One region of the Paenibacillus sp. FSL H8-0261 genome, then DNA from elsewhere that is predicted to be linked to it. Evidence: riboswitches for the same ligand, from Rfam matches in the RefSeq annotation. Region 1 holds a riboswitch; each other region holds the start of a gene.
The links. Region 1 has a riboswitch for cyclic di-AMP ahead of MHI27_RS00545 (C40 family peptidase). Riboswitches for the same ligand answer to the same signal wherever they lie in the genome.
Positions count from the first base shown of each region.

Region 2: it holds a riboswitch for cyclic di-AMP, as region 1 does, so the genes downstream of both, MHI27_RS16595 (APC family permease) here and MHI27_RS00545 (C40 family peptidase) in region 1, are expected to answer to the same signal.
Region 3: it holds a riboswitch for cyclic di-AMP, as region 1 does, so the genes downstream of both, MHI27_RS25830 (TrkH family potassium uptake protein) here and MHI27_RS00545 (C40 family peptidase) in region 1, are expected to answer to the same signal.

Region 1 covers NZ_CP150297.1:110,197-120,352, reverse strand. Annotated here, with positions in the region: gene MHI27_RS00570 (transglycosylase domain-containing protein) at 1-646, shown strand, start outside; gene MHI27_RS00565 (AbrB/MazE/SpoVT family DNA-binding domain-containing protein) at 849-1,322, shown strand; gene MHI27_RS00560 (YwhD family protein) at 1,424-1,930, opposite strand; gene MHI27_RS00555 (M1 family metallopeptidase) at 2,034-4,040, shown strand; gene MHI27_RS00550 (hypothetical protein) at 4,052-4,882, shown strand; cyclic di-AMP (ydaO/yuaA leader) riboswitch at 5,097-5,235, shown strand; gene MHI27_RS00545 (C40 family peptidase) at 5,289-5,717, shown strand; cyclic di-AMP (ydaO/yuaA leader) riboswitch at 6,077-6,218, shown strand; gene MHI27_RS00540 (C40 family peptidase) at 6,224-6,715, shown strand; gene MHI27_RS00535 (GNAT family N-acetyltransferase) at 6,971-7,456, shown strand; gene MHI27_RS00530 (cytochrome c) at 7,584-7,940, shown strand; gene MHI27_RS00525 (4a-hydroxytetrahydrobiopterin dehydratase) at 8,032-8,319, opposite strand; gene MHI27_RS00520 (hypothetical protein) at 8,547-8,840, opposite strand; gene motA (flagellar motor stator protein MotA) at 9,047-9,850, shown strand; gene motB (flagellar motor protein MotB) at 9,834-10,156, shown strand, end outside.
Region 2 covers NZ_CP150297.1:3,749,876-3,759,662, forward strand. Annotated here, with positions in the region: gene MHI27_RS16560 (ABC transporter ATP-binding protein) at 1-489, opposite strand, end outside; gene MHI27_RS16565 (hypothetical protein) at 703-1,038, shown strand; gene murB (UDP-N-acetylmuramate dehydrogenase) at 1,099-2,010, opposite strand; gene MHI27_RS16575 (ABC transporter ATP-binding protein) at 2,162-2,962, opposite strand; gene MHI27_RS16580 (FecCD family ABC transporter permease) at 3,038-4,072, opposite strand; gene MHI27_RS16585 (FecCD family ABC transporter permease) at 4,072-5,127, opposite strand; gene MHI27_RS16590 (ABC transporter substrate-binding protein) at 5,349-6,356, opposite strand; gene MHI27_RS16595 (APC family permease) at 6,559-8,376, opposite strand; cyclic di-AMP (ydaO/yuaA leader) riboswitch at 8,500-8,658, opposite strand; gene MHI27_RS16600 (disulfide oxidoreductase) at 8,856-9,320, opposite strand; gene MHI27_RS16605 (thioredoxin domain-containing protein) at 9,317-9,787, opposite strand, start outside.
Region 3 covers NZ_CP150297.1:5,808,502-5,818,657, reverse strand. Annotated here, with positions in the region: gene MHI27_RS25860 (DnaD domain protein) at 1-1,103, shown strand, start outside; gene dnaI (primosomal protein DnaI) at 1,122-2,078, shown strand; gene MHI27_RS25850 (YqzM family protein) at 2,244-2,399, opposite strand; gene trxA (thioredoxin) at 2,758-3,075, shown strand; gene uvrC (excinuclease ABC subunit UvrC) at 3,197-5,149, shown strand; gene MHI27_RS25835 (CPBP family intramembrane glutamic endopeptidase) at 5,256-6,941, opposite strand; cyclic di-AMP (ydaO/yuaA leader) riboswitch at 7,256-7,435, shown strand; gene MHI27_RS25830 (TrkH family potassium uptake protein) at 7,572-8,867, shown strand; gene MHI27_RS25825 (TrkA family potassium uptake protein) at 8,881-9,549, shown strand; gene MHI27_RS25820 (LysR family transcriptional regulator) at 9,622-10,156, opposite strand, start outside.

The DNA.
Region 1 (10,156 bases):
AATGGCTGCGGCATTCGCTGTTATTGGAAACAGTGGTCAGAAAATGCCCACCACAGCCATTCTAAAAATAACGGATTCTAATGGTATGGTGCTGTATGAAGCACCACAGCCAAAGGGTGAAGCCATTGTAGAGCCTTCTGCCGCCTATGTGCTGACCCGTTTAATGGAGGGAGTATTTGAGACTGGGGGGACAGGAAACCGCGTAGCTTCTATAATCAAACGTCCGGTAGCCGGCAAGACTGGAACTACGGATACAGACGGCTGGATGGTAGGCTTCACCCCCGAGCTGTCCACTGCAGTTTGGGTTGGATATGACAAGGGGCGCGACATCACAACTACCGATGGCCGACGGGCAGCTCCAATTTTCGCGGAGTTTACTGAAAAAGCGTTGGAAAATATCCCGCCTAAGATTTTTCCCATTCCAGATGGCGTAGTCAGTGTATACATCAATCCGCAATCCGGTAAGCTAGCTACAGCAGCCTGTCCCGAAAAAGAACTGGAGACTTTCATTAGTGGAACTGAGCCCACCGAATACTGTGATCAACATGGCAAAGTTCCCGCTGTCGATGATGTACAAAGCAAAGTAGATCCTGCTGAAGAAAGTCGTTCCCTGTGGAACAATATTAAACGCTGGTGGTTGAATTAACCTCTTCATTAATTGAAGAGGTTTTTCTTTTTTATTACTTATTTATTGTAGAATCCATAGGATGGCCAAACTCGATTTTCACTTCTCCCACAAAGGATGTAACCGCTTCATTAATTATATTCACCCCATTCTCTTAACTCACAATTACTGCTATAATAGTTAGTAGCAACCAAAATATAAAGATGTAAATGAGGGACATGGGATGAAGGATACAGGCATGATCCGGAGTTTAGACAGTCTTGGGAGAATTGTGGTTCCCGCAGAAATCCGTATGACTCGTAATATCGACATTGGTGATCCTATCGAATTTTTTATATTAAACGATAACACCATCATACTCAGGAAGTACACCTCGACAGAATGTACGTTTTGCAGAAGCCACGACCATGTCACCTACTATAAAGAGCAATTTATTTGCAGTAGCTGTCTAAAAGAAATTGCCGACCCTGAACGCATGTCTCAAGTGCCTGAGGCGCGCCAAGATTTTGCAGGCGAAGTGTCAGAACACAGCAGCACGATCCGGAAGACGAAGACAGAGGATATGTGCCAACGCCTGGAGCGGGCCATAGAAGAACATCCATATGCCAATCAGAAAGAGCTTGCTGAAATTCTTGGGATCAGTCAAGCCAGAGTAAGTCAACTCAAACGCAAACTTAGTACGGCAGGCAAATCGTAAACTAATTCATTGTGTTCAATTCAAAAAGGCTTCGACTCTCCTATTTCAGGATGTCGAAGCCTTTTTTCTGTATCAGGTAACCTTGACCGGGTAATTCATTCCTACTCGTTCAGTGTAGCCTTAAGCTCATCGGAGGACGCAGTCCACCATGCCTCATTATGAGAGATCAAGAGGGATTTGAGGGCAGCTTTTTCAACTGCGCCAAGCCCTCCCACATCGATTTTGCGTTTTAGAGCAGCATCCAACTTATTGACATGCTCGGCGAGAATTTTCCAACCGCGACGTGCTTCCGTATCGATCCACATTTCGCAGGCCGTTATTCCACCATAGAATTGACTATCCTGTGTACGGTCCACTGCTACCCATACTACCCAAACCTGTCTACCATTAGGTACATCTTCACGGTTCATGGAGAATTTAATCCCCTTTTCAACCTTACTCTTGGCATGCATGGCACCAATATCAATGACTGCTTCACCGCCATCAATAATGACAGGCGATACGTTATTGAGCTCTATAGAGCCTGCTCCAAAGCCTTTATGTTTACTTTTGGCATTCACAATATTTAAGGCAATCTGTTTCTTGCCCTCCGGTTGTATATTGTCCACGAGTGCACACCCTTCCTCTTACGAATAATTTAATTTTAGCTAATAATGCGGCGATTGCAAACATATACATCCCGTAGATGCTTGTCACGGGAGGAATCACACTATGAAGTCACTGTCATTAAGGTACATCATCATCTTTGCGACCCTGGCCACCCTCGTGCTATTAGGAGGCATATGGGTCTATTCGGGGGATAACTCCACATCTTCTGTTACTAGCTTTGTTTCAAAAGAGGCCAAGTCCTCAAGCGGCACAGCTCCTGCAGCTGCACCACAACAGACACTGCCTGAAAGCGCCCCCGTTCCAGCAGAAGAGGCATTAAGTCAACGAGTTGTCGAGTATCACATCGATGTTCAGCTTGTTCCTGATACAGAAACCTTAATCGCTTCTGAGACGGTAACCTGGACACACCCCGGTGTAAAACCGGTAAGTGATCTATATTTTCATATGTATCCAAATGCTTTTGCTTCACCAGATACTACCTTTATGAAGGAGTCCGGGGGAACGCTCAGAGGTGACACCATGCCAGAGAACGGCTTCGGAAGTATGACTTTAACCGATTTGCGCACAACAGAAGGAACATCACTAATGCAAAGAGTGCAATTTGTACAACCCGATGATGGTAACGTCAACGATAAGACACTCCTAAAGGTACATCTCCCACAGCCGGTTAATGGTGGAGAAAGTGTCACGCTTAAACTCCAGTACGAGGTCCAGCTCCCCAAAATATTTGCCCGTATGGGCGCATCAGGCAATTTCGTGATGGCTGGGCAATGGTTCCCTAAACTTAGTGTATACGAGCCTATGGGCACACGCGGGGTTAAGGAGGAAGGCTGGGATTTGCATCAGTACCACGGCACCTCTGAATTTTACAGCGATTTTGGCATCTTTAATGTAACGATTGCGGTTCCTTCCGACTACACGGTAGCTGCGACCGGATTTCCTGTGAAGAATGCCAAGCTAAAGCAAGATCAGAAAATATATCAGTTCTACGCTGACGATGTCCATGACTTTGCGTGGGCGGCATCCCCTGATTTTACAGTAGCGGAAGAAGCCTTCTCTACGCCAGAAGTGCCTGGTGTACGGATTAAGGTGTATCTCGATCCATTACACAAAGACTTAAAGGAACGATACCTTCAGGCCGCTAAGGCAGCTCTGACCTACTTCAGCAAATGGTATGGTCCTTATCCCTACTCGACTCTGTCTATTATCGTTCCGCCTAAGGAGGGGAATGGGGCTGGAGGAATGGAGTATCCAACACTCATTACAGCGTTTGGAGCCACAGACTCTTCTCCTGACACCTCACTTGAAAGAACCGTCGTTCATGAAATTGGCCATCAATACTTTTACGGCATGGTAGCCAGCAATGAATTCGAAGAGGCTTGGCTAGATGAAAGCTTCACTTCTTATGCTGAAGACAGACTCATGGAGCAAGAATATGGCATCAAAACGAATCTCCCTCTTCAGTCCAGCTTGGTGACCAAATCAGAGCCGCTAAATTTAGAAACATGGAAATATGCCGGGGCAGAATCCTATAGCCGGAATGTGTATATTCGTGGAAAGCTAGTACTTAAGGATATTGAACGCCAAGTAGGCACTAAGGCAATGAACAGCATCATGTCCACTTACGCACGCAAATTCCGTTTCCAGCACCCCACTACGTCTGATTTTCAAAAAGTCATTGAGAAGGTAACCAAAAAATCATGGCAGCCTTATTTCCAAGATTATATTTATGGTGGTGGTGCTCCTGATTTCTCAGTAGATACGATTACGATTAAAAAGAATGGCAACAGCGATGCTCAGAGCTATGAATCCATAGTAAAGATTACAAACAAAGGGAGCCATTACGTTGACGTTCCCATTAAATTCACATTCGCCGATGGCTCTGCTACAGAGCGGGTCTGGAGCGGTGAAGGAGCAGAGACTACCTTCCAATTGTTAAGCGATAAGCTTCTGCTCTCTGCTGAGGTTGATCCTGAGCATACCATTCTGTTAGAAAACAAACATCTTAATAACTTCAGACTGGCGGAAATAGAGCCCAAAACGCTCTCCCGCTGGACATTAAGTGTAACTAAACTAGTTGAAACCGTGCTCGGAACTCTTGTCTGGTGAGGTGAATGATTGTGAGAACATCGATAACCCGCGGCTGGCAAAGCATGAAGGAGCAATTTTATATTCTGATTCTGCTCTTCATCTACCGACTGCTCTGGGGCTACTTTATGTACGGCTTCATCCGATCTGCTATCGTTCCAATTCTACTACGTTATCCAGATAAAGACGCTGGAGGCAGCGGAATGGGCAGACTACTCTATTATGTCGAAGGGCAGTTCAGCTTGAACACAGATCCTGCGATACGTACTTGGTTATGGATGTTCCTAGGGCTTGTTGTCTTACGACTGCTACTCTCCCCCTTCATAAGGGCAGGATTACTGCATGAACTCCATCAGGAGCGAAAAGGAGAGCGTGGCCTGTTCTTTTTTCCCGGTATGAAGCTTTATGGATTTCCAGTGTTTATCTTCAGTCTAATCGAATGGGTGCTGGCTCTACTTCCGTTATACTGGCTTGCTCCAAAAATGTACGGGCTATTCTTGTCCTCCTTTCTGAACTACTCTTTGTTACTTCATCTAGTTCCATACGTATTGGCATGGCTTATATACATCTTTATCGTGCGCCTGTTCCTTCTATATATGCAGTTTGGTTATACCAGCGGCACGGGGATATTCTCCTCCTTATTCATTTGCTTGAAGTCACTGATTCCGGCAATAGGAATTTCAATCGTACTTGGTGCAGCAGGCCTGATCCTTTTGCTAGTGTGCGGAATAACGGGTATCTTCTATCCTGGCCTACCAGCACTTCTTATTCGTCAACTTTCATCACTGCCCTCAACACTCTTCAAAATGTGGGGAATTTCAGCTCAATATCATCTATGGCACAGTAAAGCATTTCCACAATAATTTGAAGCATTACAGAACATAATATAAGAGTCCCGGTTCCTGAATCAGGAGCTGGGACTCTTTCGCGTTATAGACAAATTATGAGGATTTGCAAAATCGTAAAGACTTTGTTACAATAAGTCCTGTTCCATTGGTAACAAGTTTGTAATCATTTGAAACGATTTCTACATAACTTCATGTATTTGTCGTAGTCATGTCGATAAGTCACTATCTGGTGCATAAAACGCCGAATTCCTTGCACCGGGAAGTGGGGGAACCATATTTTGGGTGAATTGATCTCGCTTTGCAGTGATCATAGGGGAACCTTCTACCGAATCCTTAAGCTAACCTCACAGGCATTGGAAGGGGTACAATTTTTTTGAAGAATTTAAGAAAAGCATGCGTCGCTGCGGCGCTAGGACTTGTGATGGCGTTCTCTATTGGTGGAGGAAGTGCCTTTGCAGATTCTAAGATGGACAGTGTTATTTCAAAGACAATTGGAGTTACCTATAAAACCGGAGGCACTAGCACTGCCGGGTTTGACTGTTCTGGATTTACTACGTATGTATTCAAGAAGGTGGGTCTTTCTTTGCCCCGTACTTCAAAAGCTCAATATAATGTCGGAACTCCTGTAGCCAAAAGCAAATTGCGTTCAGGTGACCTAGTTTTCTTTAACACATTGGGCAACGGCGTATCCCATGTCGGCATTTATGTTGGAAACGGAAAATTCGCACAATCATCATCTTCATATGGCGTGACCATAACTTCACTTAGCCAGTCCTACTGGGCCAATCGCTACGTTGGTGCTAAAAGAGTAATGAGTACTTCCTCATATCAAGCTATAGCCTACGATTAATACTTCCCCACAACTATAACCTCATAATTACATTATATAGACCTGGGTTTGATTATTGACTTAATCGAATCCAGGTTTTCTTTTGCCTTATTATATTCTTTACACCTCTAGAACGGACTTTAAACACTTTTATTTGATAAAAATTTCAATAAATATAAAAATTAGTTTAATATTATCGCTTACATATGCATTTTGTCTTTAAAAAAACGAATTTTTCTGCATGATTATGTTAAAAACGATTGCCAAGCGGCACTCTGTTTGTTACAATAACTGCAGTAAGATTTTAGTAACATTTTTGTAATCATTAAGTTGTTATTTACAAAGGTTTTGTCATGTATTGATTACAAGCTATTCCTAATCAACAGTATCAGCCGAGTTTCCTAACTATTAGGAAAACGGGGGAACCAACTTTGGGTGAATTGACCTCCATTTTTAGAGGGGTCATAGGGGACCTTCAACCGAACCCTTAAGCTAACCTCGTAGGCATCCGGAAGGGGTATAAACTTTTGAAGAAGAAGCTAGCAGCAGCAGTACTTAGCTTTTCCATTATTTTCACCATCGGAGCAGGAAGCGCTTTCGCGGATTCCAAAATGGATAAAGTGATCGACAAGACCATCGGAACTAAGTACGTATCCGGCGGCATCTCCACAAATGGATTTGATTGCTCCGGATTTACAATGTATGTATTTGATAAAATTGGTATAAACCTACCACACCAATCAGGTTCCCAGTATCAAATGGGTACTGCTATCTCCCAAGATGATTTAAGATCTGGAGATCTTGTATTCTTCAATACAAGTGGTAAGGGTGTCTCCCATGTTGGTATTTATGTCGGTGAAGGCAAGTTTGCACACGCATCTTCCTCACGCGGTGTAACGATTAGCTCCCTGAGTGATAGCTACTACGTGAAACGCTACATCGGTGCTAAACGAATTATGAGCACGGATGCTTATCATTCTGTTGCTTCTGAGACAGAAGATAATGATGATGTTCAATAAGTAAATCGTACATAGGCTCTTTTCCAAGATGTTGATTCTTGGGGAAGAGCTTGTTTTTTGTCTTATTTAGTATTTACCCCTCTCAGAATTTGTAAAACAATAATCCTCATAAATTTCTGAGTCGACCATGCCTCTTTTTGTATATAATTAGTTACAAGCATAAACGCCTTCGATGTCCTTATAAGGACCATAAGTATTTTAAGCTAGAAATATAAGACATTTAAAGTTCCCCCGTGAAAGGAGGTCCTTGACCTTATGATAAATCCCTCTGTTACTTTTCATGTAGCGACTATGGAGACCAGTCACGCGGAAGAGATTTGCAACTGGGATTACACTGCCCCTTATAATATTTACGGCTGGATGCCGTGGGAGCAAATGCAGGCTCTTGGAATCGAGTTCGGTGACCCTCAGCTACGGAATGAGCAATATGTCTCCATATTAAATGGGCAAGGGATTTTGTGTGGATTCGCGCAGTTGTTTCCAATGGAAGGGGTTGTTCGCTTGGGGATTGGTATGCGCCCTGATCTATGCGGTCAAGGTCTAGGAAAAATATTCATGGATGCAATCGTGCAAGCAGCCTTGCTTCGTTATCCTGAGCGTGAGATTGATCTAGAGGTATTGACCTGGAACCAGCGGGCGATCCGAACTTACCAAAAGTGTGGATTTACGATTACCGATACGTATGAACGCCTAACCCCCACAGGAAACAAACCTTTTTATTGCATGGTCTATGATAAATAATATTAAATTCCATATTTTTCAATGATTTGATGGCATTATCGTTCATTTTTTTGTCACAAACCCTATGATAACGCTTCACCTTGAGCTATAATGTAGGGAGCAGCTTACATAGAAGGGACGAACTGGGATGCAGAAATGGATCATGAGCGGTTTGTTTTTTGCCGCCTGTGCCTTTGCGGTAGTACTTATGTTTACACTTCCAGGTAAAGAAGAGGTAGCTGAACAGAATAAGCCCACGATGCCGGAAGTTCAATTGGATGCAGCAAAAGCGGAAGCAACCGTGAAAGCCAGCTGTATCACCTGTCACGGCGATCAGCTTCAAGGTGGAGTTGGACCTAGCCTTCAAAATGAAGGTAGTCAGCATGATGCTGAAGGAATCTACAGTATCGTCACTAAAGGACGAGGTCAAATGCCTTCCTTTAAAGAAAAGCTAGCCCCTGAGGAGATTGCAAACGTCGCCCTCTGGCTCTCAGAGAAAAAGTAACAGTAACTACTACCTAAGCAACTAAAAACGCCCGTGCCAGAAGATAGTTCACTATCTGCGCACGGGCGTTTATTTATGAGTTTGGGCGACACTAACGATTTTTCTCAAAGGCTTCATTAAATTCATGTGCCTCTCGAATATCTAGAGCTGTAATACCGTCTTCCTCATTTGATTTCAGTCGTAAAGTCACTATCTTATAATCAATTGTAATATGTGGATGGTGATCAAAGGCTTCTGAAATGGTGGCTACTTCATCAACGAAAGCAATACCCTTCATATATTGGCTGAACATATATTTTCGCACCATGGTATTCTCTTCCAGCTTCCAACCTTCCAGCTTGCTGATCTGCTCACGCAGTTCTTCTTCGGTAAATAACAATTCGTTTCCTCCCTTACTAAAAATTGCAGTAAAATCCGCAGGTCCCTTTACTCGTCTTATTCGTTAAACAAAACATCCCTTAGCTTCTGAGGTCCAAGGGATGTGCCAGGATAAAGGCAATATTTTCGATTAAATGTATTCAAGAATCCCAGCGATTATAACTCGGCTACACCAATTTTAACACGGGCTACTAACTACGGGCAAATTACGCCCCGCGCCCCCTCTTCTTAAATCAAAACAACAGAGGCTAAATCCTCTTCTCCGACTAAAATATTAATGCGGTGCGTGTCCTTATCGTAAATGATAACGCCGCTCCCCACCTCAATCATAGGTTCATTACCCAGCGCGAAGAAAAGATCCTCAGCCAGTGCCTCCCATACCTCCATCTTGGATTCCTGCGGCAATTCTTGCCACTCTTCCGGATCCATTTCAAAAAATAAGTACCCATCGGAAATTCTTCCGACAGCCTCAGTCAAATCCGTTAGGATTTCACCGTAATCTCTACCATGCTTTACACCCACATGTATCACTCCGTTTTCTCCACAGATGAATAATTACTTACCTTATCCATTATAGCCGAAAAAATGACTTCACAAAAAACGGAATGATGTCGATAAATAAGAATATACGTTATTCGGTTTCGAACAGAGTGCCTTGCCGCTGTTTCAAGGATGATATACGCGGCTTTGTCGGAACACATCTTATAATCTCATGGACGAGGTGCATAATGGAAATTTCAACAATACTTGGTTTAATTTTTGGTCTAGTTGCAGTTATTTGGGGTATGATCCTCAAGCACGCTCCTCTTCACGCTTTAGCCACACCTGCTGCTTACGTTATTATCTTAGTGGGTACGGCAGCTTCCATCTTTATGGCCTTTCCGTTCTCGGAGGTCAAGAAGATTCCAAGTCTGTTTAAAATGATTTTTGTCAAAAAGAAATTAATCAGTAAATCCGAATTAATTACTATGTTCATGGAGTGGGCTTCTATTACACGGCGTGAAGGTCTGCTGGCTCTTGAGTCGAAAGTCGATGAAATAGAAGATAACTTCCTCAGAAATGGCATGCGGATGATTATTGATGGAAATGATCAGGATTTTGTCCGCGATGTTCTCATGGAGGACATCCACGCCACAGAGGATAGACATAAAGCAGGCGCACTCATTTTCTCACAAGCAGGTATGTATGCTCCTACACTTGGCGTACTCGGGGCCGTTATCGGACTTATCGCCGCTCTGGCTGATATGAGTGATATGAACAAATTGGCTGCAGCAATCGGGGCTGCCTTCATCGCAACACTACTCGGTATCTTTACAGGTTACGTATTATGGCATCCTATCGCCAATAAGCTGAAACGACTTTCCAAACGTGAAATTGAAGTTCGAATGATGATGGTCGAAGGTCTTTTGTCCATACAATCCGGTGTATCCACTATTGCCATCAATCAGAAGCTTGCTGTCTTCCTGACACCTTCGGAACGAGCTAAGTTAAATGATGAGAAGGAGAGTGGATCGGGTGAGCAAAAAGACTAGACGACACGAAGAGCATGAAGAACACGCCGATGAATCGTGGCTACTGCCTTATTCTGATCTTATGACCCTTCTGGTAGCCTTGTTCATCGTAATGTATTCTATGAGTGCAACGGATGCCAAAAAATTCGAAGAGATGAGTCAAGCCTTCAGTTCTGCTCTTAATGGCGGTACAGGTGTTCTTGAAGAGCGGGCGGCAATGCCATCTAAGAGTCAAGAGGATTTAGGAAAAAATGATCAAATGGATAAATCAGTAACCAAGAAAAATGAACAAACAGAAATGGCTAAGCTGCGGCAAAAGGAACAAGA
Region 2 (9,787 bases), 3.2 Mb from region 1:
TGAATTTGGATCTAACCCACTTGTAGGCTCATCTAAAAACAACACTTGAGGCTTATGTAATAATGCTCTGGCGATTAAAACACGCTGCTTCCAGCCTTTGGATAAGCTGCTTACTTTAGCTTTTTCCTTATCTAACAGCTGGAGGGTTTCCATGACTTCATTCACTCGATTTCCTGCTACCCTATACAGATCAGCGAACAGCTCCAGATTATTTCGAATAGAACTACGCATGTATAGGTTCGGAAGCTCGAAAACAACACCAATTTGAGCATGGATTTCTTTTTTATGACGTGAAATATTCATGCCATTAATTAAAATTTCTCCGCTTGTAGACTGAAGAAGCCCTGTCATCATGCGCATCGTTGTAGTCTTCCCTGCACCATTGGGACCTAGAAATCCAAAGACCTCACCTTTCTCCACCGTGAAAGTAATTCGATCAACTGCACACCTCTCCTGATAATATTTTGAGACCTCAGTTAGCTGAATCAATAACACTCCCCCCTTTTTAGAATAGTTAACTTTCTTCTATCCTTATTCTGGTTGTAGAGGATTATCTCTGTTGTTGCTATTCTGTAACATTCGCTATTCCTCAGTACCTTCCTTTGTTCAAATCCGCTCAGATGTGGCAAAAGTAAGGATTCAAATCCTAAGAAAAGGGTAACTTAAACATAATAATCTTCGAGGTAAGGGTGGGATCATCTAATGGAACAAAGTATACAGAAACTTATGGACTGGATTAACAGTCATGTGAATGAAACTATTGTAATTGAAAAGAAAGAGCTTCGTGATCTGGATAAAATTCATTTTAATCTAGAGGCTGTTGAGTTTCGGAGTGCGGAGGATGTTATCGATGATTATCTTGGGAGTGCATTAATATTAAAAGGATTTGGCAGCACTTTAAACGCCGATGGTGAGCTAGTATCGCTACCACACTCCACCTATGACTTAGCTATTGACGGGCTTCGGATTGAGGACATAAGTGATCGCAAGGCTGGAATAACTACTGAGAGAGCTAAATATACCCTTTCAGTGGATTAAGCCATATGTAATGACAGCAAAAGAGCCCACAGTAATCTGTGGGCTCTTTCTAATTAATAGTTACTCTTCCCCAATGATCTCCACTTCAGTTTCAAGCTCCACGCCGAATTTATCCTTCACAGTTTCTCTTACATGGTGAATTAGCCCAATGTAATCGCTGGCGGTTGCATTATCTGCATTTACAATAAACCCTGCATGCTTCTTGGATACCTCAGCACCACCAATTCTTGTTCCCTGCAAGCCACTCTCTTGAATTAACTGACCTGCAAACCGACCTGGAGGACGTTTAAAGACACTACCACAGGAAGGATACTCAAGCGGTTGCTTGGATTCACGCAGATAAGTAAGTTCATCCATTTTCGACTTGATAGCTAATGCATCACCAGAAGTCATAGCAAAATTGGCCTCAAGTACGATGTATTCACCGCTTGCGAACACGCTTTTTCTATAACCCCATTGCAGCTCATCCCCTTGCAGAGTCACTAATTGTCCGCTCTTAGTTATAGCCAGTGCACTATGCAGTACATCTTTAATTTCTCCGCCGTAAGCGCCTGCGTTCATGTATAACGCTCCACCAACCGTTCCTGGAATACCACAGGCGAACTCAAGACCCGTAAGCTCCATATCCAGCGCATATCTGGAAACATCAATAATCTTAGCGCCACACTCCGCATATAAGAGATTGTCTCGAATCCCCACATCCGTTAGTCCTGCCGTTTGCAGAACTATTCCACGCACACCTCCATCACGGATAATCACATTGGAGCCGTTCCCAAGCACCGTAAGGTTTATCCCATTCTGTTCCGCATATGTAACGATCTTTTGAATTTCCTCATAAGTAGCTGGTGCTGCCAAAATATCAGCTTTACCGCCCATTTTGGTATACACGTGATCTTTTAAGTTCTCATGACTCTTCACAATCCCTGCAGTCATTAGCTGCTCTAGGTCATTTTGAATTTTGTCAATATTCATGTTTCATGCTCCTTTAACCATGTATAAATGATGGTCCTTGATCTATTTTTAGTAGTGGTATCATGGATTTGTAGGCAACCACAACTGTAACAACGAACAGGCTCCCTTGTCAATGACGGGAGCCTGTTCGTTGTATGATTTTCAATTATGATTACACAGCTTTGTATGCAGCAAGCTCGTAAGGAAGGCACAGCGGCACACCGGTGCGTGGATCTGGAACAATATCTGCCTCAATTCCAAACACTTCCCGCAGTACATCTGGTGTCATAACTTCAGTAGGTGAGCCTTCACTAACCACAGTACCGGATTTAATAGCTACCATATGCTGTGCATAACGAGTAGCATGATTCAAATCATGCACGACCATGATAATGGTACGGCCTTCTTCCTCATTCAGCTTTTGCAGAAGCTGTAGAACTTCAAGCTGGTGAGCCATATCTAGAAATGTTGTTGGTTCGTCCAGGAATAGAATGTCAGTTTCTTGCGCCAATGCCATAGCGATCCAAGCGCGCTGACGTTGTCCTCCAGATAAGCGGTCAATCGGACGGTCATGGAAAGGCTCCATACCTGTAACAGTGATTGCGTTGGAGATAATGCTGCGATCCTCTGCTGTCATTGTGCCAAATCCTTTTTGATGCGGGAAACGGCCATAGCTGACAAGTTCAGAGACCGTTAGTCCGTCTGGAGCCGTTGGGTTTTGCGGTAAGATCGCAAGCTGACGAGCTACCTCTTTCGTTGAAAAGTTATGGATCGATTTGCCGTCCAGCATTACGCTGCCGCTCTTAGGCTTCATGATCCGGGCCATTGTTTTAAGAATTGTAGATTTTCCAGAACCGTTAGCGCCCACTAGTGCGGTTATTTTTCCCGTAGGGATAGTTAAGTTCAACCCTTTAACAATTGTAGCCTCTGCATACCCAATACTTAACTCTTCTGTGTTCAAACGTTCTGACATGTTAACAACTCCTTAAAAGTTTTATGGAGCGATGCTCCTAGAATGAACTACATAGTAAAACTCGCTTCGTACGCATTATGCTTTCGATTTGGCGAGTAAATATAAAAAGTAAGGTGCACCAATGATCGCAACCACGATGCCTGTTGGAACTTCTGCAGGCTGTAACACCCATCTGCCGATAGTATCAGCAGTAATCATAAGAAGCGCCCCTGTCAACGCACTAGCGGGCAATAATACCTGATGACGGGGTCCCACAAGCTTGCGGGCAAGATGTGGTGCAATTAGGCCGACAAAGCCAATTCCTCCACTTACAGCAACGCAGGAGCCGGCAAGCGCAACTGCTGTCACTAGAAGGAGAATACGCTCGTTCTCCACTCGCATTCCAAGTCCTACTGAAGTATGGTCCCCTAGATTCAATACATTAAGAATACGGGCTTTATAGAAGGCGAACGGTAACAGAATCGCTATCCAAGGTAGCAGAGCAAGGACGAATCTCCAATCGCCACCCCATATTTTCCCGGCGATCCAAGTCGCTACAAACTGATAATTATTAGGATCAAGCCGAAGTGCCAACACCAGCTGGCAAGCGTTAATTCCGGCAGCGACTGCAATCCCGATAAGGATCAACCTTGTTGGAGATAGACCATCTGCTTTTCTATAAGCAAGAATATAGATTAAAGCGGCGGTTAAGCTAGCCCCTCCAAGCGCTAAGAGCGGCAAGACAAATACCGGAGCTGCTGTTGTAGCCGGAAAAAACGAGATAAAAATGATTACCGCAAAACCAGCACCCGCACTTATGCCCAGCGTAGCCGGTTCGGCAAGTGCATTTCTTGCGAGACTTTGTAAAATACAGCCTGACACTGCAAAGCCCGCTCCAACCAACAATGAAATTACGATGCGAGGTAATCTGAAATCAAATAAAATAAGCTTTTGCTGATGAGTTCCATCACCCAGCAGTGTATGTAATACCTCCCGTGGGGATAGACGCATAAATCCTGTATTCATACTGACAATAAAAACAACAACGATCAATATGGCAAGGAGCGATAACACTGTAATAGCACGTGTACGGCGTTCATTATCATTGGGAGAAAGGGTTGTTCTGTGCATTACAGCTCCCCCTTCCGCTTACTCGCTAAGTAAATAAAGAAAGGTACACCGATGATGGCAATTAATGCGCCTAGCGGCGTCTCATAAGGGGCATTTATCATTCTAGCGGCGATATCCGCAAAGATGATCAATACGCTCCCAAGAACTGCCGAACAAGGAATGATCCAGCGATAATCCACTCCGACGAAATAACGTGTTACATGTGGAATAATTAGTCCTATAAAAGCAATCGGTCCAACCATTGAGACTGCACTTCCGGCAAGAACTACTACAACAATCATACATGCCAACTGTACTAATCTTGTCCGCTGCCCCAGACCAACTGCAACTTCTCTTCCTAAGCTGAGCAAGGTGACAGACCGCGCTAACATCATCGCTGCGATTAATGCCACGAACACCCAAGGGAAAATAATCTTGATCTGAGTCCAGCTTGCCCCACCCATTCCGCCAGCCAACCAGAAGGCTATATCCTGGGATAAGTTAAAAAGAATAGCTATGCCCTGACTAACAGCAACCAGTAGTGCACTAACCGCGGAACCTGCCAGCGTCAAACGTAAAGGGGTAAGGCCATTAAAAGATAGCGACCCGATTCCAAATACGATAAAAGACGCTATAGCAGCACCTATAAAACAAAACAACATAAGTGAAGTGAATGAGATCGAAGGTGCAAAAGCAAAAACTATGGCCAGCGCTACACCTGCTCCCGCATTCAAGCCTAACAGACCTGAATCCGCAAGAGGGTTCCTTGTCATCCCCTGCATGATTGCCCCTGCTACAGCGAAGCAAGCACCGACCAAAGCACCTGCTATCGCGCGTGGAAATCGCAGTTCTCTTATCACCTGATGTTTTTGTACATCTGGATTGAAATGAAATATTGCTTCCCATACCGTAGCTAGCCTGATATCTGCCGCACCCACTGAGACCGAAAGTGCCAGTCCAAAAGCAATGGCAGCGAGTCCAAACACTAGAATACCCATTGCAGCTGCCGGTCGGGTATGTAGAGCTTTTTGTGTATCATTTTTATTACGATGTGCGAAATCTGAGGGTGAAACCATGAGTCGTCTCCTTAATCGATAGTTACAATGGTCTATATGATAACAACAATCATTCTCATTATCGCAAAAAAAATTAGGTTGTACAATTGTAGGAGTTATTTTTCAGTAATACAGGAACGGTTTATAAAAAAATGGTGCAGATCTAAGTATCCTAAGATACTTGATCTGCACGCCCTTCCTCACCCAAATGATCAGTCTCATTCATGGTGAATTACGACTCTTTATTTCACAAAACTTTTTAACACATCGTCAATAATTTTGCCACCAGCGTTAGCACCACTGTATAGCCAACTGCTTGTTGAGCTCATTTCATGTACATTACCAGCTTTTACAGCCGGGATTCCTTCCCAAATTGCACTGTCCAGAATCTCCGAACCCTCAGTCTTATCACTATTTACAAGGATAATATGATCTGCTGTCAGCTCAGAAAGCTTCTCTAGCGAAATTGGATTCCAAGTAGCTCTTGTACCAACAGGAATTTCTGTTACTAAGTTAGGCAGCTTTACACCAAGGTCTGTATATAATACAGCACCACTGCTGCGGGTTTCGTCTACAATATAGAAGTTCTTTTGTACCAACCATAAAATCGCCACGGACTCATCTCCAATAGCTCCTTTAAGCTTTTCTTTCGCTGCAGCCGCCTTGTCTTCATAATCTTTAATGGCTTTCTCTGCTTCAGGGGTCTTGTTCAGAATTTCACCAATCTTGAGTAGCGATTTACGCCAATCTTGATTTAGCTTATCCCCAATCACATAAGTCGGTGCAATCTTATTCAGTTGGTCATAGATACCATTCTGTACAGATGACTCCGATGGGATGAGGATAAGATCCGGAGCGAAGCTGGTTACTGCCTCGAGCGGAAGATCGTAGCTGATCGTAGGAACTTCCTTCAATTCAGTGGACAGATAATCTTGAATACCATTAGTCACGGACCATTGCGCTACTGGAGTCACACCTAGAGTCACCAAAGCATCCTCCAAATAAGAACCCAATACACGTTGTGGATTAGCTGGAATCGTTACTTCATGTCCCATTGCATCCGTTAACGTCTTAGGAGCTGCAGGAGCTTCTGTAGCTTCAGCAGTAGGTGCCGTCGCTTGGTCTGTTCCTGCGTTTGAAGCGTTACCGGGATTATTATTACCGCAAGCGGATAAGAATAGCATCATCACCATTAATCCGATCATCGTTAATTTCATGCTTCCAAATCTTTTTCTGTTAAACAAAAACATTAAATACCCTCCTAGTGTGTACATCCTATGTTATTCAAAGGTGTTGACTACCTCAGTCTCACTTTTAAATGATATTGATTCTCATTCTCTATGTCAACATATAAATTTTAAATTTTGTGTATTTGCAATAATTTCCTTCTTAAAAATACAAAAAAAGGCTATATTCCGAACGTTCCGGATATAGCCTCTCCTTAATGATCCATTATTTATTCAAATGATATGGGACAGTCGCAACTACAACATCTTTTGAATTCATTAGATACGAACGGATTAAAAAGCTGGTCTGATTATGAAGTACAGCTTGCCACCAATGCTTAGTTATAAACTGTGGAATCAGAATCGTGATATGATCCGTCGCTGCGGTCTTCCACTCCACTGTATCAATAAATTTCACTAACGGACGAATAATACTGCGATATCTGGAACGAAGTACAATCAGGCGTACACCCGGATTCCATTCCTCCCACCGTTGCTCCATTTTTTGAATGTCCTCTTCATCAAAGCCAACATACACGGCTACAACATTATCCGTTAGAGACTTGGCATAGCTGATGGAATGTAGTACAGCACGTGTTACACCCGCAACAGGAACAACAACCGTACTGCCTTTAATCAAAGGTTTATCTGTACTCGGGCATATACGAAGCTGATCTGCAGTGTTCAAATAGTGCTTGTGAATCCGGTGGAACACGAACATTACAGCAGGTAAGAAAATGAAAGCCATCCATACGCTTGAGAATTTAGTGATGATAAAAATAAGCGTAATCGTCAATGTAGTCAGCATACCGATGGTATTTACAACAAATCTTTTTTTCCATCCCGCTGGTTTTGTTTTAAACCAATGAACCATCATTCCTAGCTGTGACAATGTGAAAGGAATGAATACACCAACCGCATAAAGTGGAATCAAGCTTTCTGTATTTCCGTGGAATGCAGCTACAAGCACAGCAGACAGAACACCTAGAAAAATAATACCATTAGAGAAACCTAGACGGTCTCCACGAACCATAAAAGCATGTGGCATATATTTATCTTTTGCAAACATAAATGCGAGCAGCGGGAACGCTGAGTAAGCTGTATTAGCTGCCAAGAACAAAATTACTGCTGTGATACCTTGAATGAAAAAATATAAGGTTCCGCGGCCAAAGGTCGATTCAGCGATCTGTGAAACAACCGTTGCCTTTTCATCAGGCACTATGCCGTACCAATACGCCAGTAGTGTGATACCTGTAAACATAAATCCAAGTATAACCCCCATAACCATTAAGGTCTTGGCTGCGTTCTTTTCAGCTGGTGCTTTAAAGTTTGGAATGGCATTAGATACAGCCTCTACACCCGTAAGTGCCGAACAGCCAGAACTGAAGGCTTTTAATAGTAGAAACAAACTAACATTAGAAACAGCAGAGCCAATTTCAGGGACATTCGCATGTACGCCACCTGCTGCATATTTAATAATACCGGAGATAATCAACACTACAATCGACACTACAAACAAATACACTGGGATTGCGATGAATGAAGCTGATTCTGTAACTCCGCGAAGATTAATCAAAGTAAGTAAAATAATAACTGATACTGCAATAAGAACGGTGTGATTATGAAGACTTGGAAAAGCCGATGTGATCGCATCCGTCCCTGCCGACGCACTAACAGCTACGGTCAGAATGTAATCCACTAACAAAGACCCTCCTGCTAAGAGCCCCGTCGGAACACCAAGATTACTCTTGGCAACGATGTAAGCTCCGCCTCCCTGAGGATAAGCGTAAATCGTCTGCCGATAGGATAAAATCAGGATGGCCAGCAGGCCCAATACGGCTAATGCAATTGGCAGGGAATACCAGATGGCAGTAAACCCCGCAGCCACCAGTACAATCAAAATTTGTTCCGTTCCGTAGGCTACAGACGAGAGCGCATCAGAAGACAGGACAGCCAGTGCTTTAACCTTGGATAACTTTTCATGATCGAGTTCGTTCGACTTCATCGGACGCCCGATCAATAGTCGTTTTACCTTGCTTACCATGGTGGATACAGTTCCTTTCTTTGGGAGCTGAAACGGAATTTCCGCGCGCTGTTTTCATTGGTGGATTTCATAAATGCAGACACTAAAAATAGCATACGGAAATGATCCGCATGCTATGCATGGTCATTATCCCACCTTTGCTTACGAGGTTAGCTGGCGGATTCGGGCTGTGGTTTAGCCCTACGGTATAAGTCTAATCGACCCATTCCGATTCACCCCATTGGCACATATGCCAAGTTTGGTTCCCCCGTTTTTCCTAAGAAAATTCAGCGCATATTCAACTTCTCACAAGGTCTAATATTAGTCTACAAAGTGTATACAGTAAAGCGTTGAAAAAAATGAAAAAAGAATGAAAAAACATCCAGTAAGCGCAAATACAGCGTCTTATTGGATGCTCTCTTTCATTCTCTTCAATTATCCCTCTGGATCGTGTTTTTAATCACTTTTCACATTTTTTCGGATCATTTAAAATTAAAAAATCAAAATCCTAAACTTTCCTCTGTATCTAACTCCATCACTTCTTCTTCCTTGCGTCCGTACCAAAGTAAAATGCTAATTAAAGCAAAAGCGATTAATGCAAGGAAAGGAATCGTAATGAATCCAAAAAAGTTCAAGTAATCCTTATTACAAGGAACACCAATTGTACAAGGAAGCACTTTACTTAACGCAGGAATCTTCTGCTCCGCATAATGATAGATCGAGATACTGCCACCAATCAAGCTTAGTGGAAGTACATATGGGATAATCCTTTTATCCCCTCGAAAGGTTGCAATTCCCAAGAGGAATAACTGAGGATACATAAAAATTCGCTGGAACCAGCAAAGCTTACAAGGTTCATATTTCAATACTTCGCTCAGATACAAGCTACCAGCAACAGCAACTAAAGAGACGAACCAGGCCAGATACAGGCAGTTACGCTTGCAAAAAGATAGGAACTTTGTCACTTTGCCTCCACAGCTTTTGCGGCGTCGTTAATCTCAGTTGAAATCGCTTCAATGTTAAATGGATCCGCAGTCATTACTCCATTGATATAAAGGGATGGTGTAGTCGTCACCCCAGCTTCACTAGCTAACTGCATACCCTTATTCAGCTCATCTGCATACGTACGATCCTTAATATCTTTACGAAGCAGTTCGTAATCGATAGCTAACTTCTCTTTCTCCGCAAGGCTTACTAAGAAATCTTCAGTCGCCCATTCTTCGCTCTCATCACCTTGCTGAGCATATACAGCATCATAGAACTTCCAGAATTCATCATGATTCTGATGGTAAACAGATAATGCAGCAAGTGAGGCAGTTTCAGAGTCTGGACCAACGAAAGCCATATTTACAAAGTAGAGCGCTGCTTTTCCCTCGTTGACAAAATCTTGAACAATTTTCGGTTTAACTGAAGTTGCAAATTGGGAACACGC
Region 3 (10,156 bases), 1.2 Mb from region 1:
TGCTGTCCTTACGGGAACAATTCTGGAATCGAGAGCCAGAAGAATGGAGTCGCAGATCCATAGGCAAAGAGAATATCTCCGTGCCTTTTTATGATATTTTTCAACTTAATACACATGTCATTGATTATGAGCTGGAGCAGGCACTTGCAGAAGTAGCCACTGTGCGTCAGCCTGGTATGCGTGAATCTGGAGAACAAGCGATTGGATATAGTGATATTATTTTGCGTTTTCCAAGAGAGTCCGTGAACCGGGCTCATGTAGAAAAACTGCGTTTTGACCATACTCAAATGGGTGTTATTAACTATGTAGCTCATAAGTACGAACTCAGTCCGCAGGATTTATGTCGTCTGCTGGATGAAGATGGCGTGTTCTCACCGGATGGCGAGGTTATTCTGGATGCACTGCAATATAAAGCGAGCCAGCATTTCAGGCAGGATATGAAACGACAAGAAAAGCGTGAAGTTGCTGCTGCTAAGGTTGTTTCCATCCGTTCCAGTGCCTCTGAAGAGAATGATGATTCTATAGCACCACCGGAGCAATCAGTAGAGATGGAGTATTATGTAGAAGTACCACCACAATTTTTGTCCAAATGTGACATCCACCAATATAATATGATGCTGCGGAACGAACCTTATACGCGGCTGCTTCAAACTTTTTTCCCAGGTGCAGTACCCAGTCATTTGATGGATATGTTCGAGAAAATAGATTTGAACTATAAGCTAAGCGGTGAAGTAATCAATGTACTTATTCATTACTTAATGACTATGGTAGCCTCAGGTGGAGAACAGCGAATGAACCGCAATTTTGTGGAGGCTATCGCTTCCAATATGCTGGTTAAACAGGTGAACACCTACGAAAAGGCTGTAAAATATATCAGGGATCAGTCCAAAGTGAAAGGCAAGGGAGCTACAACTAACACGGCGGCAGGATCTCGATCACGTTCATATGCCAAAAATACAGGTCGATCCGCTAAACCGGAAATTCCGATTGTGCTGGACGATGGAAGTGCCGGAACGGTATCGGAAGAGGAATTCGCGGCGATGATGAAGAAAGCGGCAGAAATTAAAGCCAACAAGAAAAAAGGCGTTTCCCAAGCGCCGTAATGAAAGAGAGGTGGAACTATGGAGTCTATGGGCGATGTGCTTCGTTCGATTAACAATCCAACTCTACGGCAGCGTCAACGCGATCTTGAACAGGAGTTATTCAATCATCCGCTTGTGAAGGCATTACAGTCTGAACATCCTGAGTTAGATGATTCGCGACTGCGGCTTCATATGAGCCGCCTGTATCAATATGTAGAGGAAAGCCGCCACTGTGCGAACTGTCCGGGTCTAGAGAAATGTCCGAATGATTTCCCTGGTCACTTTAGCAAACTTACGGTCGAGAGCGTGAATGGTTCGGCGGACTTATATGAGCGCAAGACGGCATGCCGGCTTAAAGTGGCACAGGATAATCAGGATAGCATCCGCAAACGTATCCGTAGCTTTTATGTGGACGAGCGTGTGCTCAATGGCGGTTATGATGAAATAGATATTATGGGCAAGGATCCACGCCGGGTCTCTGCTGTTAATAAAATATTTGATTATATCACGAGCGTTAAAGAAGAGGGTCTGACCTCGCGCGGGATTTATCTACATGGGACTTTCGGAACAGGCAAAACATTTCTGATGTGTTACTTGCTTCATGAGCTTGCTGTTGCCGGCTATACTGGAGTTATCGTATATATGCCAGATTTTATCGAGGATTTGAAGTCGATCATGATGGACGGCCAGAAGATGAAGGAAACCGTAGATACGTTGAAAAACTGCGATTTACTTATTTTTGATGATATTGGTGCGGAGAACTTGAATCCATGGGCGCGTGATCATGTGCTTGGTGCGATTCTGAATTATCGGATGAACCGTAAGCCAACCTTCTATACCTCGAATTATCCGCTCGATGGATTGGAGAAACATCTTAGCTTTACAAGCAAGGATGGCGAGGAGATTTATAAAGGCCAACGTTTGATGGATCGTATTGCTCCTTTTGTGGATGTCATTCCACTGCATGGGGAGAATCAACGAGGGACGATTAGATAAACTTGAAATATTCATAACCGTAACATTCAAAAGAGCAGCGATTCTCCTTTTATTGGAGGATCGTTGCTCTCTGTTTTTTCTTATTTACTCTCAAAAACAGAAGCCGCCCCCTAAGTAGCATTCACTACTTTTGAGACGGCCTCTGTTTATATTGCGATGATTCCCTTACTCCGAAATGAACTTAATGATAACCATGCCGAAAAAGACAACGGTCATAAATGCAGTCATTCCGAAAAATCCATTCATTAAATCGCCTAGATCATTGCGGGGTTCTTCGTTGATATGTTCTCGTGGGTCCCGTGCTTGCGCGTTGACATCCATAGCTTCTGCCTCCTTACAGGGACAATGCCTGTATTGTTAAGATGCAAATTGAGTTGACCATTATGAAATAAGTCATTGACATTTAATGCGCTTTCTTAGAGTATACCGAAAGGCTGGGGAGATTGTAAAGAAAAGAGTAACGTAAATAAAATTAGTTTGAGGGCAATATAATTGTATGTGATATATAACATATCCCTTAAAGATATGTTATACTGGAATTGTGTCGGTAAGTGGTAATTTGGTTATCATATTACATGAAACAATTTATTAACTTATATTTTCGGAGCAGCTTCCATAAACTAAGCTTTGGTTTAGAGTGGAGTAATGTTTCGTAAAACTTTAGAGGAGGAACAATATCATGGCTATCGTGAACGTGTCTGACCAAACCTTCAGTAACGAAGTGGAAGGTCAAGGTACTGTAGTAGTAGACTTCTGGGCTCCTTGGTGTGGTCCTTGTAAGATGATTGCTCCAATCTTGGACGAATTGTCCGCAGAACTGGGAGACAGCGTGAAGATTGCAAAATTGAATGTGGATGAGAATCCGGAAACGGCTTCCCGTTTTGGCGTGATGAGTATCCCAACCCTGATCTTCTTCAAAGACGGTCAACCGGTAGATAAAGTTGTGGGATTGAACTCCAAAGAATCCCTGAAAAATATCGTAGCTAAACATCAATAATTGTTAAATGCTACTGTTCGGGCCTCGGCCCTGCCGCTCAGCGCCTTCGGTTCATTCCGGAGGCGTTTTGTGTGCTGAATGCCAATTAATTATGGGTCCAATTTAGCTGGAGGGGATCATTTTGGACAATATCCGCAACAAACTGGCTCTATTACCCGACCTGCCCGGGTGCTATCTGATGAAGAATGAAGAAGGCACCATTATTTATGTGGGTAAGGCGAAGGTGCTTAAGAACCGGGTTCGCTCTTATTTTACAGGCAGTCATAATGGTAAAACTCAGCGGCTTGTCGCTAATATTGCAGATTTCGAATATATTGTTACGTCCAGTAACATGGAAGCGCTCATTCTCGAGTGCAATCTGATTAAGAAGCATATGCCGCGTTATAACGTACTTCTGAAGGACGATAAGACATTTCCTTATATCAAAATAACGAATGAAACTCACCCTCGGCTTGAAGTCACACGCCGGGTGATTAAAGATAAAGCAAAATATTTCGGCCCTTATCCTAATGGTTATGCTGCACAGCAAACGAAAAAGCTCCTCGATCGTATGTATCCGCTCCGTAAATGTGGCGTAATGCCAAAGGAAGTCTGTCTTTACTATCACATGGGCCAATGCTTGGCGCCGTGTGAGAAGGAAGTGCAGAAATCCGAGTATGAGCAGATTACGCAAGATATCGCTGCTTTTCTGAGCGGAGGTCATGATGCGGTTAAGAAGGATCTACAGCAGAAGATGCAGGAAGCTGCTGAGGAATTATATTTTGAACGGGCGAAGGAACTGCGGGATCAGATTATCCATATTGATGCATTGATGGAGAAACAAAAGATTAACACCACAGATACTAAGGATCGTGACGTATTTGGTTATGCGGTAGACAAGGGATGGATGTGTGTACAGATTCTGTACATGAGACAAGGGAAGATGATTCAGCGCCACTCCTCTGTCTTTCCGTTCTATGGGGAAGCCTACAGTGACTTTATGTCTTATGTGACGCAGTATTACAGTGATAATCCTGCTCTGCCGCAGGAGATTCTTCTGCCGGATGTGCTTGACGAGGAAGCAGTGGTTGATAAAGAAGCTAAACCGGCGATTGTCATTGCTGCTCCAGCCGAAGAAGATCTACAAAAGGGGGAAGATACCCCCGAATCGCCTGAAGAAGTTGAGGCCCGTGAAATGGCCGCTGCGGAAGCATCAGCAGCAGGTGTCGTTGATGCTGCAGGTGGCGCCTCTATTCTACAGGAGTGGCTCGGCACCAAAGTGCTAGTTCCACAGCGTGGCCTCAAGAAGCAGATGGTCGGTATGGCCTGCCAAAATGCTACAGTCGCAATCGACGAGAAGTTCCGGCTTATTGAACGAGATGAAGTACGTACCTCTGGTGCTGCAATGAGCTTAGGCGAGAGCTTGGGGCTCGAACGCTTAAGCCGGATCGAGGCGTTCGATAACTCGAATATTCAAGGGACTAATCCGGTTTCTGCGATGGTTGTCTTCATTGATGGCAAGCCCGCACGAAAAGAGTATCGTAAATATAAGGTTCGTACGGTGGTGGGTGCGGATGATTATGGAACGATGCGCGAGGTCATCCGGCGGCGGTATGAACGGGTGCTGAAAGAGAACCTGCCGATACCAGATCTTATCGTAGTCGATGGTGGTAAAGGGCAGATATCCTCAGCTATTGATATTCTGGAGAACGAGCTGGGGTTATTCATTCCGGTCTGTGGTCTCGTTAAGGATGATAAGCATAAGACGGCTCAGCTTTTGGTTGGAGATCCGCCAGAACCTGTCGCTTTGGCTCGGGATAGTCAGGAATTTTATCTGTTGCAACGGATTCAGGATGAGGTGCATAGATTCGCCATCACCTTCCACCGTGAACAACGTGGGAAGTCCATGGTTACTTCTAAACTGGACTCCATACCAGGTATAGGCGAGAAGCGGCGCAAGGCGCTGCTTAAGCATTTCGGATCACTAAAGAAAATTAAAGAAGCCTCCATAGAGGATTTTAAATCACTTTCTATTGGCGAAAAGCTGGCTAGTCAAATTCTTGAGGCGCTCAAGGATGAAGAGCCAGCGACATAGGCATTCGAAATACTGGAATGATGTATACGTAAATATAAAAAAGGTGTCACAGCAGTTTTCTGCTGTGACACCTTTTTTAATTATAGGTTATCCACCCGTTACTTCTTTAAATTACAGATGTAGGTTCAACCGGCTTAGGTTCTGATTTTTGCGGTGGATTAAACCGATAGACGATGTAGGCGACTATGAACGGCATGATAATCGCGAAGATACCAGCCCCTACATTCACGCTTTCCTTCATAAAGATCAGCGTAGCGCCCATCAGAATGCTGTCAAACACGACGTGACTGAACATGACGGCAATAAAGCCGTAACGAAGGAATATATAGCTAAAGAGCAAACCGATCACGGTCAGCTCAATAGGACGGGAACTGATGGGGTAGATCGGATACAGCGTATGGCCAAACGCCCAAACCAGCGTGGTGATCAGGCAAGCAATGAACGTGCTTCGGAATACTTTTTTCAACATAGGAATTCCGAAAAAACGATAAATGGCTTCCTCGGATAAACCAGCGAGCCATGCAACGATGGGCAGCAGCCAAGCATATCTCATGTTGTAAGGAGATTGAGTAGCGTCAGTAGTGGACCAGTTCTGCAAGGTAAGTGATAATACGATGAACATAAGGGTCTGCACCCCTAGCAGCACGAATGCCCAGACGTATCCAGCCCGGATACTATCCAGAACATATTTTCCATAGCCAGGCTCTTTAGCACGAGGCCATGGGTTCATCCCCTCTTCTTTTTTCCATAGGCCGTCCCCTCCAACTAAAGAAAAATAGAGCAGGGAAGACATTAGGAGGCTATATAAGGCATAAATGATGAACATTATGACGGAAGTTATCTGAGCCTCGAGTCCTTCGCCTGAGGATTCAGGGAGCATATTATAGGTGCTGATCATCATGATTACAAAATAAGCTGAGCTTAGGAATATTCCACGCTTAAAGGAGGTATGTTCTCTTCTAAGTATGCTGTAGATGAGTGCCAGAATTCCTAAAGCTAAAGTAGGCAAACCGTAGCCGAATAAAGTAAACTTTTCCGCGAGAGAGGTCTGGTCCTTTACATAGGTGGTATGCCAGGCTGGAGCGGTGAATCCTGCTTTAAAGCTGGATACCTGTTCGCCAGTGAAATCGAAATAATAGTGTAGTAAGGATTCGCCGATCTGAACGGAACGATCTGTATACACGAGCCCGTAGTTTCCCGTATTCGATTCAATTTGTAGCTTGGCGGGATTTACATCCCATTCCTGAAGCCAGGGACGGGCAAGATTTTCTTTTTGTGCAAGTGATAAGGTAGTACCCTTGTCCTCTTCTTTTGCACTGGTGGATACATTGTTTGGTAATCCGGTACCTGATCCTTCTGCACCTTGTGTGAAAGCGACAACTGCACCAGTATACATATTGAGGTCAACAGAGATCAGTGGCTCTTGTTCCGCTGAAGGACTAAGTGTTACACGGAAAATGTCAAAAGGATATCGTTGATCCAATTTCTTTTTTGTATAGTCCTCCAAAAGCTTCTCGCGGGACATATAACCATAAAAGGAAGAGTCCGTATCGTACAGTACATTCCACTGATCGGTTGGTGCTTTGGTGTAGTTCAGCTTTTGTTCTGCGAATGATATGGCTTTGTCGCGGGCTTCCGCCTTACTGATGACAGTAGTATCTTCCCCGGCAGGGCTATTTAGCACCGAGGGAGCAATTTGAAACATAATAAATAGAATAAGACCGATAATGCCCGAGATGATGAGCCTCTTGGAGAGGGCACGTTGCTGTAAGGGCTGGCCAACGGGATTCATGTAACGCCTCCTTGTAAACTGACAATGTTATGTTCCATTATAGTATTAGTGCCATGATAGTTACAAAAATCATCGTATATTCTTTTTATGGGTAATAGAGATATTATAGAATAGGTAGCTGAATATATACCATGAATTTAAGGTGATTATTTCTTCATTTTTCATGAAAATCGATGCAATTGCAGGGAAAACACGGAAAAGTGATGAGAAAAGGCACTCTTAGTGGTACATCCTCTCCAAACCGCATTTTTCATATGAATCACCATTAATAGTGTCTTTGTGATTTATCGAAATAACATATATAATTTGTATGCAATTGTATATAGCCGAATTTCAGGTGAAAACGGGGGAACCATAAGAAGTAATGAAAAGATGAGTATACGCCATAGGCGTTGTCTTTATTCATCAGGGGTGAATTTCGTTCTAGGAACGAATAGGGCAGCCTGCACAGTCCGAATCCGTCAGCTAACCTCGTAGGCTAATTTACTGCAGGAACCAAGGGTAGCATTGGTTTTCCAGTGCTTTTTTTGTTGGAATTCTTTAAATTTAGATAAGAGGGTGAGCGTAGTGGCTTCACAGTTTCGCAGGGTTTCTGAATCAAAGTTCCTGAAGCTCTCTCCGCCTCAGATTATGGTGCTTGGTTTTGCATCGATCATTCTGATTGGAGCCTTGCTGCTTATGCTTCCCATTTCAAGTACCAGTGGGAATGTTGTGAGTTTTATTGATGCGTTGTTTACTGCAACATCGGCCACCTGTGTGACAGGACTTGTGGTGCTGGACACCGGGACGACATTCACCATTTTTGGGAAAACCGTAATTATGGTGCTTATCCAGGTTGGTGGCTTAGGGTTTATGACAATGGCGACCTTATTTGCCATGATGATGAAACGCAAAATTTCCTTGCGGGACAGACTGATCCTTCAGGAAGCAATGAACCAAGGCTCTATGGAGGGGATTGTTCGACTGATCCGGAGAGTACTTATTTATTCCTTGGTCATCGAAGGCTGTGCAGCGGTGCTTCTGTCCATACGCTGGGCGTTTGATATGCCACTGGGAAAGGCCATTTATTTTGGAATATTTCATGCGGTGTCTATGTTTAATAATGCTGGATTTGATATTTTCGGGGATTTCCGGAGTTTAACCGATTATGTATATGACCCGCTAGTGAACATCGTGGTGATGTTTCTGATTGTCTCTGGCGGTATTGGTTTTATTGTCATGTCGGATCTGGTGGAGTTTCGTGTCAAACGTAAATTATCTTTGCATAGCAAAGTTGTACTCTCCACCACTGCAGGGCTTATTCTTATCGGCGCTTTGGTTATTTTTATATTTGAATTTACGAATCAGCGCACACTGGGGAATTTAAATTTCGGCGGCAAAATATTATCGGCATTCTTTCAGTCCGTATCGCCCCGAACCGCTGGCGCCAATACGGTGGATATTGCCGGACTGCGGCAAGCCTCACAGTTCTTTATGGTTATTCTTATGTTTATTGGTGCATCTCCAGGATCAACAGGTGGCGGGGTCAAGACTACAACCTTTACGATTATGATTGGTGCAGTAATCGCGATGCTGCGCGGACGTGAAGATGTTGTACTGTTCCGTTACCGGTTGGCGCAGGAGCGTATCTATAAAGCGTTGACGCTAACATTACTCGCTTTGCTATTGGTCCTCACGGTGTCGATGTTACTGTCCACAACAGAGGATAGTAATTTCTTAGCGATATTATTTGAGACGACCTCAGCTTTTGCCACGGTGGGACTAACCATGGGCCTGACACCTGAACTGTCTATCTTCGGCAAGATTCTGATCTGTCTGACGATGTTTGCGGGGCGGCTAGGTCCATTGACATTAGTGTATGCGCTTGGACCAAAACAGGGTAAACCATTGTATAAGCACCCAGAAGGTAAAATAATTATTGGATAGGAGTTAATCCGAAATGAAAGCACAGCAATTTGTAGTAATCGGGTTAGGCCGCTTTGGCTCAAGCCTTGCACTTGAGCTGATGGAAATGGGCTACGAGGTGCTCGGCATTGATCACCATGAGGAGCGTGTGGAGGAAATGAGCGATCACCTGACGCATGCGGTAGTGGCTGATGCTACAGATGAAGGAATTATGCGCTCGCTCGGCGTACGGAACTTTGACTGTGGGATTGTAGCGATTGGTGACAATATGGAACGAAGTATTCTGGCTGCGATTTTGTTAAAAGAGATTGGAGTCAAGCAAGTGGTAGCCAAGGCGATCTCGATCCTTCATGGTCGTGCGTTGTCCAGGCTGGGCGTGGACCGGGTTATTTTTCCGGAGCGGGATATGGGCATTCGTGTAGCACATCAGCTCGTGACACCCAATTTGCTGGATTATATTGAACTGTCCAAGGATTATAAAATCGTCGAGCTAACCGTTCCGTCTTGCATGAACGGGAAAAGCTTGTCAGATTTAAATACAAGAGCGAAATATGGCTGCAGTATTGTTGCCCTGAACCGGGAAAGTGGAATTATAGTGGCTCCAACGGCACATGATCATTTGAGTGAGGGCGACGTTATGGTACTCATTGGTTCTAATGAAAGTATTGATCGATTTGAGGATGAAGTTGTAAACCAAGATTAAATAGAAAAGCCCTCCGTCCTTTACATGGGACGGAGGGCTTTTTTTAATTAAGGCTGCACGCAGAGGTATGTACTATTTCTCTCGTTCCGTTAGAAACATCTCTTCTGTGACCTGCACGAGGCTGCGGGCCGCTGTGCTCAGGCTCCCATCGTCACGGTAAATCAGGCAGGTAGTTCGCTGAGTCTGCTCCAGCTCCTTAATATGCAGAGAGACCAGCCCACCGCCGTTTAACAGCTGCGGACGCAGATAAGACTTGGGCAGTAACGCTGCCACATTGACTGTCGGCAGCAGCCGCACGATGGCTTCGAAGGAGTCAATCTCCATCCGAACGTCTGGATCAATTCCACAGCGCTGGAACAGATCGTCTGTTAGACGTCGGTACCAGGTGCCTTTGGAGAACAGGATCATAGGCAGTCGGGACAGATCATCCATGGTTAGCTTGGTAGATTGATTCAGAGGATGATGCTCAGAAACAACCAGTCGAAGTTGATCCTCAAACAGAGAAATACAGCGCAGTCCAGGTTCTTGAATAGAGGAAGCGATCAGACCTATATCTGACTTTCCTTCACTGACAGAGGAGACAATTTCATGTGTTCGGCCTGTGATT